Regions from separate parts of the Pediococcus ethanolidurans genome, predicted to be linked through region 2. Evidence: a T-box and tRNA genes for the amino acid it is inferred to sense, from the RefSeq annotation. Region 2 holds a T-box; the other holds one or more tRNA genes.
The links. A T-box is a leader RNA that pairs with one kind of tRNA and senses whether it is charged. The one in region 2 lies ahead of tyrS (tyrosine--tRNA ligase), so its partner is inferred to be a tRNA-Tyr.
Positions count from the first base shown of each region.

Region 1: it encodes a tRNA-Tyr, which carries the amino acid that the T-box ahead of tyrS (tyrosine--tRNA ligase) is inferred to sense. The anticodon was not compared.

Region 1 covers NZ_OZ061250.1:1,511,165-1,514,561, forward strand. The annotation lists rRNA gene AB3219_RS07475 (23S ribosomal RNA) at 1-1,318, shown strand, start outside; rRNA gene rrf (5S ribosomal RNA) at 1,411-1,527, shown strand; tRNA gene AB3219_RS07485 (tRNA-Asn) at 1,534-1,606, shown strand; tRNA gene AB3219_RS07490 (tRNA-Ser) at 1,617-1,706, shown strand; tRNA gene AB3219_RS07495 (tRNA-Glu) at 1,721-1,793, shown strand; tRNA gene AB3219_RS07500 (tRNA-Val) at 1,801-1,873, shown strand; tRNA gene AB3219_RS07505 (tRNA-Asp) at 1,885-1,959, shown strand; tRNA gene AB3219_RS07510 (tRNA-Phe) at 2,000-2,072, shown strand; tRNA gene AB3219_RS07515 (tRNA-Tyr) at 2,079-2,161, shown strand; tRNA gene AB3219_RS07520 (tRNA-Trp) at 2,172-2,245, shown strand; tRNA gene AB3219_RS07525 (tRNA-His) at 2,252-2,324, shown strand; tRNA gene AB3219_RS07530 (tRNA-Leu) at 2,382-2,467, shown strand; gene AB3219_RS07535 (MFS transporter) at 2,649-3,314, opposite strand; gene AB3219_RS07540 (MFS transporter) at 3,326-3,397, opposite strand, start outside.
Region 2 covers NZ_OZ061250.1:391,242-394,638, reverse strand. The annotation lists gene AB3219_RS01930 (methylated-DNA--[protein]-cysteine S-methyltransferase) at 1-84, opposite strand, end outside; gene AB3219_RS01925 (helix-turn-helix domain-containing protein) at 260-751, shown strand; partial or broken gene AB3219_RS01920 (AzlC family ABC transporter permease) at 748-1,454, shown strand; gene AB3219_RS01915 (AzlD domain-containing protein) at 1,451-1,765, shown strand; T-box leader at 1,813-2,013, shown strand; gene tyrS (tyrosine--tRNA ligase) at 2,067-3,320, shown strand.

The DNA of each region.
Region 1 (3,397 bases), 1.1 Mb from region 2:
TGTCACACTGCCGAGAAAAGCTTCTAGTTAGAGTTTAACTACCCGTACCGCAAACCGACACAGGTAGTCGAGGAGAGTATCCTCAGGTGAGCGAGAGAACTCTCGTTAAGGAACTCGGCAAAATGACCCCGTAACTTCGGAAGAAGGGGTGCTGATCGCAAGATCAGCCGCAGTGAATAGGCCCAGGCGACTGTTTATCAAAAACACAGGTTTCTGCAAAATCGTAAGATGACGTATAGGGGCTGACGCCTGCCCGGTGCTGGAAGGTTAAGTGAATGAGTTAGCTTCGGCGAAGCTTTGAAATGAAGCCCCAGTAAACGGCGGCCGTAACTATAACGGTCCTAAGGTAGCGAAATTCCTTGTCGGGTAAGTTCCGACCCGCACGAAAGGCGTAACGATCTGGGCACTGTCTCAACGAGAGACTCGGTGAAATTATAATACCCGTGAAGATGCGGGTTACCCGCGACAGGACGGAAAGACCCCATGGAGCTTTACTGTAGCTTGATATTGAGTGTTTGTACAGCTTGTACAGGATAGGTAGGAGCCATAGAAACCGGAACGCTAGTTTCGGTGGAGGCGTTGGTGGGATACTACCCTCGCTGTATGAACCCTCTAACTCGCGCCACTAAGCGTGGCGGAAGACAGTGTCAGGTGGGCAGTTTGACTGGGGCGGTCGCCTCCTAAAGAGTAACGGAGGCGCCCAAAGGTTCTCTCAGAATGGTTGGAAATCATTCGCTGAGTGTAAAGGCAGAAGAGAGCTTGACTGCGAGACAGACAGGTCGAGCAGGGACGAAAGTCGGGCTTAGTGATCCGGTGGTACCGTATGGAAGGGCCATCGCTCAACGGATAAAAGCTACCCTGGGGATAACAGGCTTATCTCCCCCAAGAGTTCACATCGACGGGGAGGTTTGGCACCTCGATGTCGGCTCATCGCATCCTGGGGCTGTAGTCGGTCCCAAGGGTTGGGCTGTTCGCCCATTAAAGCGGTACGCGAGCTGGGTTCAGAACGTCGTGAGACAGTTCGGTCCCTATCCGTCGCGGGCGTAGGAAATTTGCGAGGATCTGTCCTTAGTACGAGAGGACCGGGATGGACATACCGCTGGTGTACCAGTTGTTCCGCCAGGAGCATCGCTGGGTAGCTATGTATGGATGAGATAAACGCTGAAAGCATCTAAGTGTGAAACTCGCCTCAAGATGAGATTTCCCATTCCATTTATGGAAGTAAGACCCCTGAGAGATGATCAGGTAGATAGGTTGGGAGTGGAAGTGTAGTGATACATGGAGCGGACCAATACTAATCGGTCGAGGACTTAACCACAAAGTGGTGTTCTCAAAGAGAAGGATTCGATATTATTTAGTTTTGAGAGAATAAATTTCTTTCACACGAGCCACGAAGGTGGATCGGAGAAGTGTGGTGGCGATAGCGAGAAGGATACACCTGTTCCCATGTCGAACACAGAAGTTAAGCTTCTTAGCGCCGAGAGTAGTTGGGGGATCGCTCCCTGCGAGGGTAGGACGTTGCCATGCGAATATTCCGGCATAGCTCAGTTGGTAGAGCCCCTGACTGTTAATCAGGTTGTCGACGGTTCGAGTCCGCCTGCCGGAGTTAATGATATGGAGAGTTGTCCGAGCTGGCCGAAGGAGCATGACTGGAAATCATGTAGACGGATTTATCCGTCTCAAGGGTTCGAATCCCTTACTCTCCGTTGTAATTAAGTATGACCCGTTGGTCAAGTGGTTTAAGACACTGCCCTTTCACGGCAGTAACATGGGTTCGAATCCCGTACGGGTCATTTTTATGGAGGGTTAGCTCAGTTGGGAGAGCGTCTGCCTTACAAGCAGAGGGTCACAGGTTCGAGCCCTGTACTCTCCATTTAAAATTATGGTTCCATGGTCTAGTTGGTTTAGGACGCCTGCCTGTCACGCAGGAGATCACGAGTTCGAGTCTCGTTGGAACCGTTAAAATAAAATAGCCTTTTATTTTATATCATTTGTTTATGGCGCAGTAGCTCAGTTGGTAGAGCAACGGATTGAAGCTCCGTGTGTCGGCAGTTCGATTCTGTCCTGCGCCATATTATGGAAGGGTAGCGAAGTCTGGCTAAACGCGGCGGACTGTAAATCCGCTCCTTCGGGTTCGGTGGTTCGAATCCACTCCCTTCCATTTTAATGATAGGGATATAGTTTAATGGTAGAACTACGGTCTCCAAAACCGTCGATGTGGGTTCAACTCCTACTATCCCTGCCATTGATGGCGGTAGTGGCGAAGTGGTTAACGCACCGGATTGTGGCTCCGGCACGCGTGGGTTCGATTCCCACCTACCGCCCTAAGGATTTCATTAGTTATCCTTGAGGTTTTGTGTAATTGACATAACCAGTTAGATGCCGCTGTGGCGGAATTGGCAGACGCGCTGGACTCAAAATCCAGTTCCCTTTACCGGGAGTGTGGGTTCGACCCCCACCGGCGGCATTGTAGCTCCCCTCGAGGGGCTTTTTTTTACAAAAAATTCCTGTTACTAGACTACCAAATTGGTAATCCATCAACAGGAAAAAGTATAGAGCCCAGAAAACAACATGATACCAAGAATTATGGAAACAAAAAAAGTAAGAATAAAGAAAAATATGTTCCCGAAAAATATGTTTAACCATCTTTAAATTTCAGTAACTGTTTTATTTTTTAAGGTAGCACTAATAATCAAACAAAATGCACCTATTATCAAAACTAATGTAAATGCCCACTGAAATCCATGACCTAATTTAATTGCCGTTACTAATGCGGCAGTACCAAGTGAACTAGCTAGTTGCTGTAAAGTAACGATCATGGTACTACCATAAACTAAATAGGAATGGGGCAGGGCATTTAATCCAGAAGTAGTTAGTGGCATGAAAACTAGTGTTAAACCTGCAGAACGAATGGCATACAAGAATGCAATTGTGTTTAAAGATGTGGAAGCATCAAAGAAAATCATCGGAATTGTAGCAAAAAAAGTTGCTGTAAAACCAGCTGATACAAGCCTTTTTATACCAAAACGATCGTACAATTTACCGGAAAGTGGTGAAAGAATGGCCATCAATATAGTACCGGGAAGCATTAACAGCCCAGAAGTCATGGCATTAGTTTCACGAATTGTTTGATTATAGAGGGGAATTACTAACTCCGGACCCATTAAAGCAATGTTTGTTAATGCCGCGAGTAAGGCGACTTTACGAAAAGAAGGAGCAGTAAAAACGCGTAATTCCAAGAGTGGATGTTTAAGAGATAACTGACGTTTACAAAATAAACTGATTACAAGTAATCCACTTAAAATTTCAAACAACGAGGTAACATCTAAATTTCCAGAGACGCCAATTTGTGAAAGCCCAAAAAGCAAACCACCAAACCCAAACCACCAAACCCAAA
Region 2 (3,397 bases):
GACAAAAGCTAGCCCATGTTCACCAACTGCAAGTAGGTAAGTGTAAGTACCAACAGTGACATGATCGATATAGAATGTTTTCATAAGTGACCTCCAGATTGTGATTTTGCTTAAATTATAACAAATAAAAAGTTCGAAATTTGGCTTTTTCATTTTGATTTTAATGAGGAAAAGATAATGACAACTTTTCAAAGACCAACTAATGCACAATGACAGGCAATTATTCATAATGATAGTAGCGCGGATAGTCATTTCTTTTATGCTGTTCACGAAAATTGTATGTAAACCAGCGTGTTCGTCACGAACGCCACTGAGAAAAAACGTTTTTATCTTTGAAAATTTAAGTGAAGCTGAAAAGGCAGGGTTTCATGCATGCAAACGATGTCAGCCTGGTGGTCATGTGGTGAGTAACGCTGAATGGGTAACGTTGAGCCAACGCTATCTTCAAATTAATTATCAAAAGCAGCTGACACTTGAGGATATAGCTAACGAAATGCACGTTGGAAAAACTTATTTTGAACATGTTTTTCGAGTTGAAACTGGTAGTTCAGTTATGCAGTATCTTAATCAAATTCGGTTAAACCACGGAAAACAGTTATTACGGGAAAGTACCATGAAAATAAAACCAATTGCATTAAGAAGCGGATTTAAAAGTGCAAATTATTTTAGTCGCGCTTTTAAAAAATATTTTGAAATGACGCCAAGTGAATATAGAAAAAGTAAAATGAAAATAAGGGATGAAATTGTGTGAATGAAAAACTAGATTTTGACACAGGAATCATGCGTTGCCAACTGTGTTTGGCTATATAGGAATAGGCCTTGCGTTTGGCATTGTAGGTAAAACTAGTGGATTGAGCGTATTAGAAATTCTACTAATGTCGTTAATTACATATGCCGGTTCGGCCCAATTTATTATGGTAAGTTTATTATTAGTTGGCAGTTCCATTCCGTTTGTAATGTTGTCGGTATTTTTGGTTAATGCGCGGTTTATTTTAATGAGTACAACGGTAGCTCAGTACTTTCGTCAAGATTCCATTTTGCAAAATATTGGTATTGGGACATTACTGACAGACGAAACCTTTGCTTTGAGTATGAACAAACTTAATTTTACGAATCATCGTTTAGCTCCAAGTTGGTTTCATGGTGCTAATTTTGTTGCTTACTTAACTTGGGCGCTAGCAACCGCAGCCGGTGGCATTCTGGGTAACCTGGTTGGTGATCCTAAGGCGTTTGGACTTGACTTTGCACTTGTTGCCATGTTTATTGGTTTGCTTTATTTACAAATGATCACTGATCGCAGCAAAGCATTTGGTTTTCAGGTGACGATGGTCGGAATAGTTTGCGTTTTAATGTATGTACTGACAATTTTCTTTTCCGATAATGTTGCATTGATTGCAACGACGTTAATCGGTTGTTTCTTAGGAATGGCGGTGGAACAATGGCACTCACGATGAAAGTTTTATGGGCAATTATTGGTTGCGGGCTAGTTACGTGGCTGTCACGAGTAATTCCTTTTGTACTAGTTAAGAACTTTGATCTACCTAATTGGTTGATTCGATATTTAAGCTTTGTTCCGCTGGTTATCATGACGGCACTTATTATGGAAAACATCTTTACGCATCATGCAGGTTCTTTACCATCTGTAAACATGGATAATCTTTTAGCAACCGTTCCAACATTTTTGGCAGCAATCATATCCAAAAGTTTAATTGTTATTGTGGTGGTCGGAATTATCTGTATGGCATTAATTCGACTGGCTTTTTAAAAAGATGCTTGACTTCCAAAATCAACTCCCTTAATATGTAACTAACATTAAAAGCATTGAGACGATCGAAGTAACAGATTATTCAACATTTCAGAGATCTGGTGGGACTGCGAACCAGAATGTGGTAATTGTAAATTACAATTGTTGAGCTTCTAATCCTAAATTAGCGATTCATCACGTTATCGATGTTGAGTGATTGCAGATGATGCAATAACTTGGGTGGTAACGCGGAAAAATTCGTCCCTAGAGTCTTTATTGACTTTAGGGATTTTTTTATACCAAAAAAGAGGAGGAAAATATTATGAATATTATTGATGAATTAAAATGGCGTGGTGCAGTTAATCAATCTACAGACGAAGAAGGTTTGCGGGAGTTAACTAACAAAAAGCAGATTGGTTTATACTGTGGTGTTGATCCAACTGGAGACAGTTTACACATTGGGCATTTGATTCCCTTTATGATGCTAATGAGATTCCAGTTGCAGGGACATCATCCGGTTATCGTTATTGGTGGGGGAACTGGTGCAATTGGTGATCCATCAGGTAAAAATTCGGAACGTGTTTTGCAGTCCATGGATCAAGTTAAACATAATGAAGATGCTTTATCTGCTCAAATGATTAAATTGTTTGGAACAGACAATTTTACCATTGTAAATAACTATGATTGGCTATCAAAATTATCATTATTAGATTTTCTACGTGATTACGGTAAATTGTTTAATGTTAATACAATGCTGAACAAAGAAGTTGTTGCCAGTCGTTTGGAGGTAGGGATTTCGTTTACGGAATTTACTTATCAAATTTTGCAGTCAATTGATTTTCTTCATCTATATCGGCATGAAAATGTCCAATTACAAATTGGCGGTGCGGACCAGTGGGGAAATATTACAGCTGGAATTGATTTAATTCATAAAATTGAGGGTTCTGATACAGACGTATTTGCATTGACAATTCCATTGATGTTGAAAGCAGATGGAACTAAGTTTGGTAAGACGGCTGGTGGAGCTGTTTGGCTGGATCCAAAGAAGACGTCACCATATGAATTTTATCAATTTTGGATTAACCAAGATGATCGTGATGTGGTGAAATACTTGAAGTACTTTACTTTCCTCGACGAAGATGAAATTGACGAATTGGCTGAAAAGGTGCGGACACAACCTGAGAAACGTGAGGCGCAACGACGTTTGGCTGAAGAAGTGACGGAGTTTGTGCACGGCAAACAGGCGGTAATTGAGGCTCAGCATATTACTAAGGCACTTTTTTCGGGTGAGGTACAGGATTTGACGGCTGGTGAAATTGAGCAAGGATTTAAGAATATGCCGACGGTTGAAGTGAAAAATGAGAAGCAAAATATTGTGTTGTGGTTGGTGGATGATACGAAGATTGAGCCATCGAGGAGACAGGCGCGAGAAGATGTGAAGAATGGTGCGATTCGAATAAATGGAGAAAAGGTGCAGGATGTGGAGGCACAGATTGATCCGGGATCGCATTTTGATGGAAAGTTTGTGATTGTGCGCCGCGGAAAGAAGAAGTACTTTTTGGTGAAGGTAAGATAAAGTGTGCGAGGTAAAACGGTAATAGGCATTTCATAAATTCGGCGTATGCGGGATCGCAATCCCGCGGGAGACGAGTT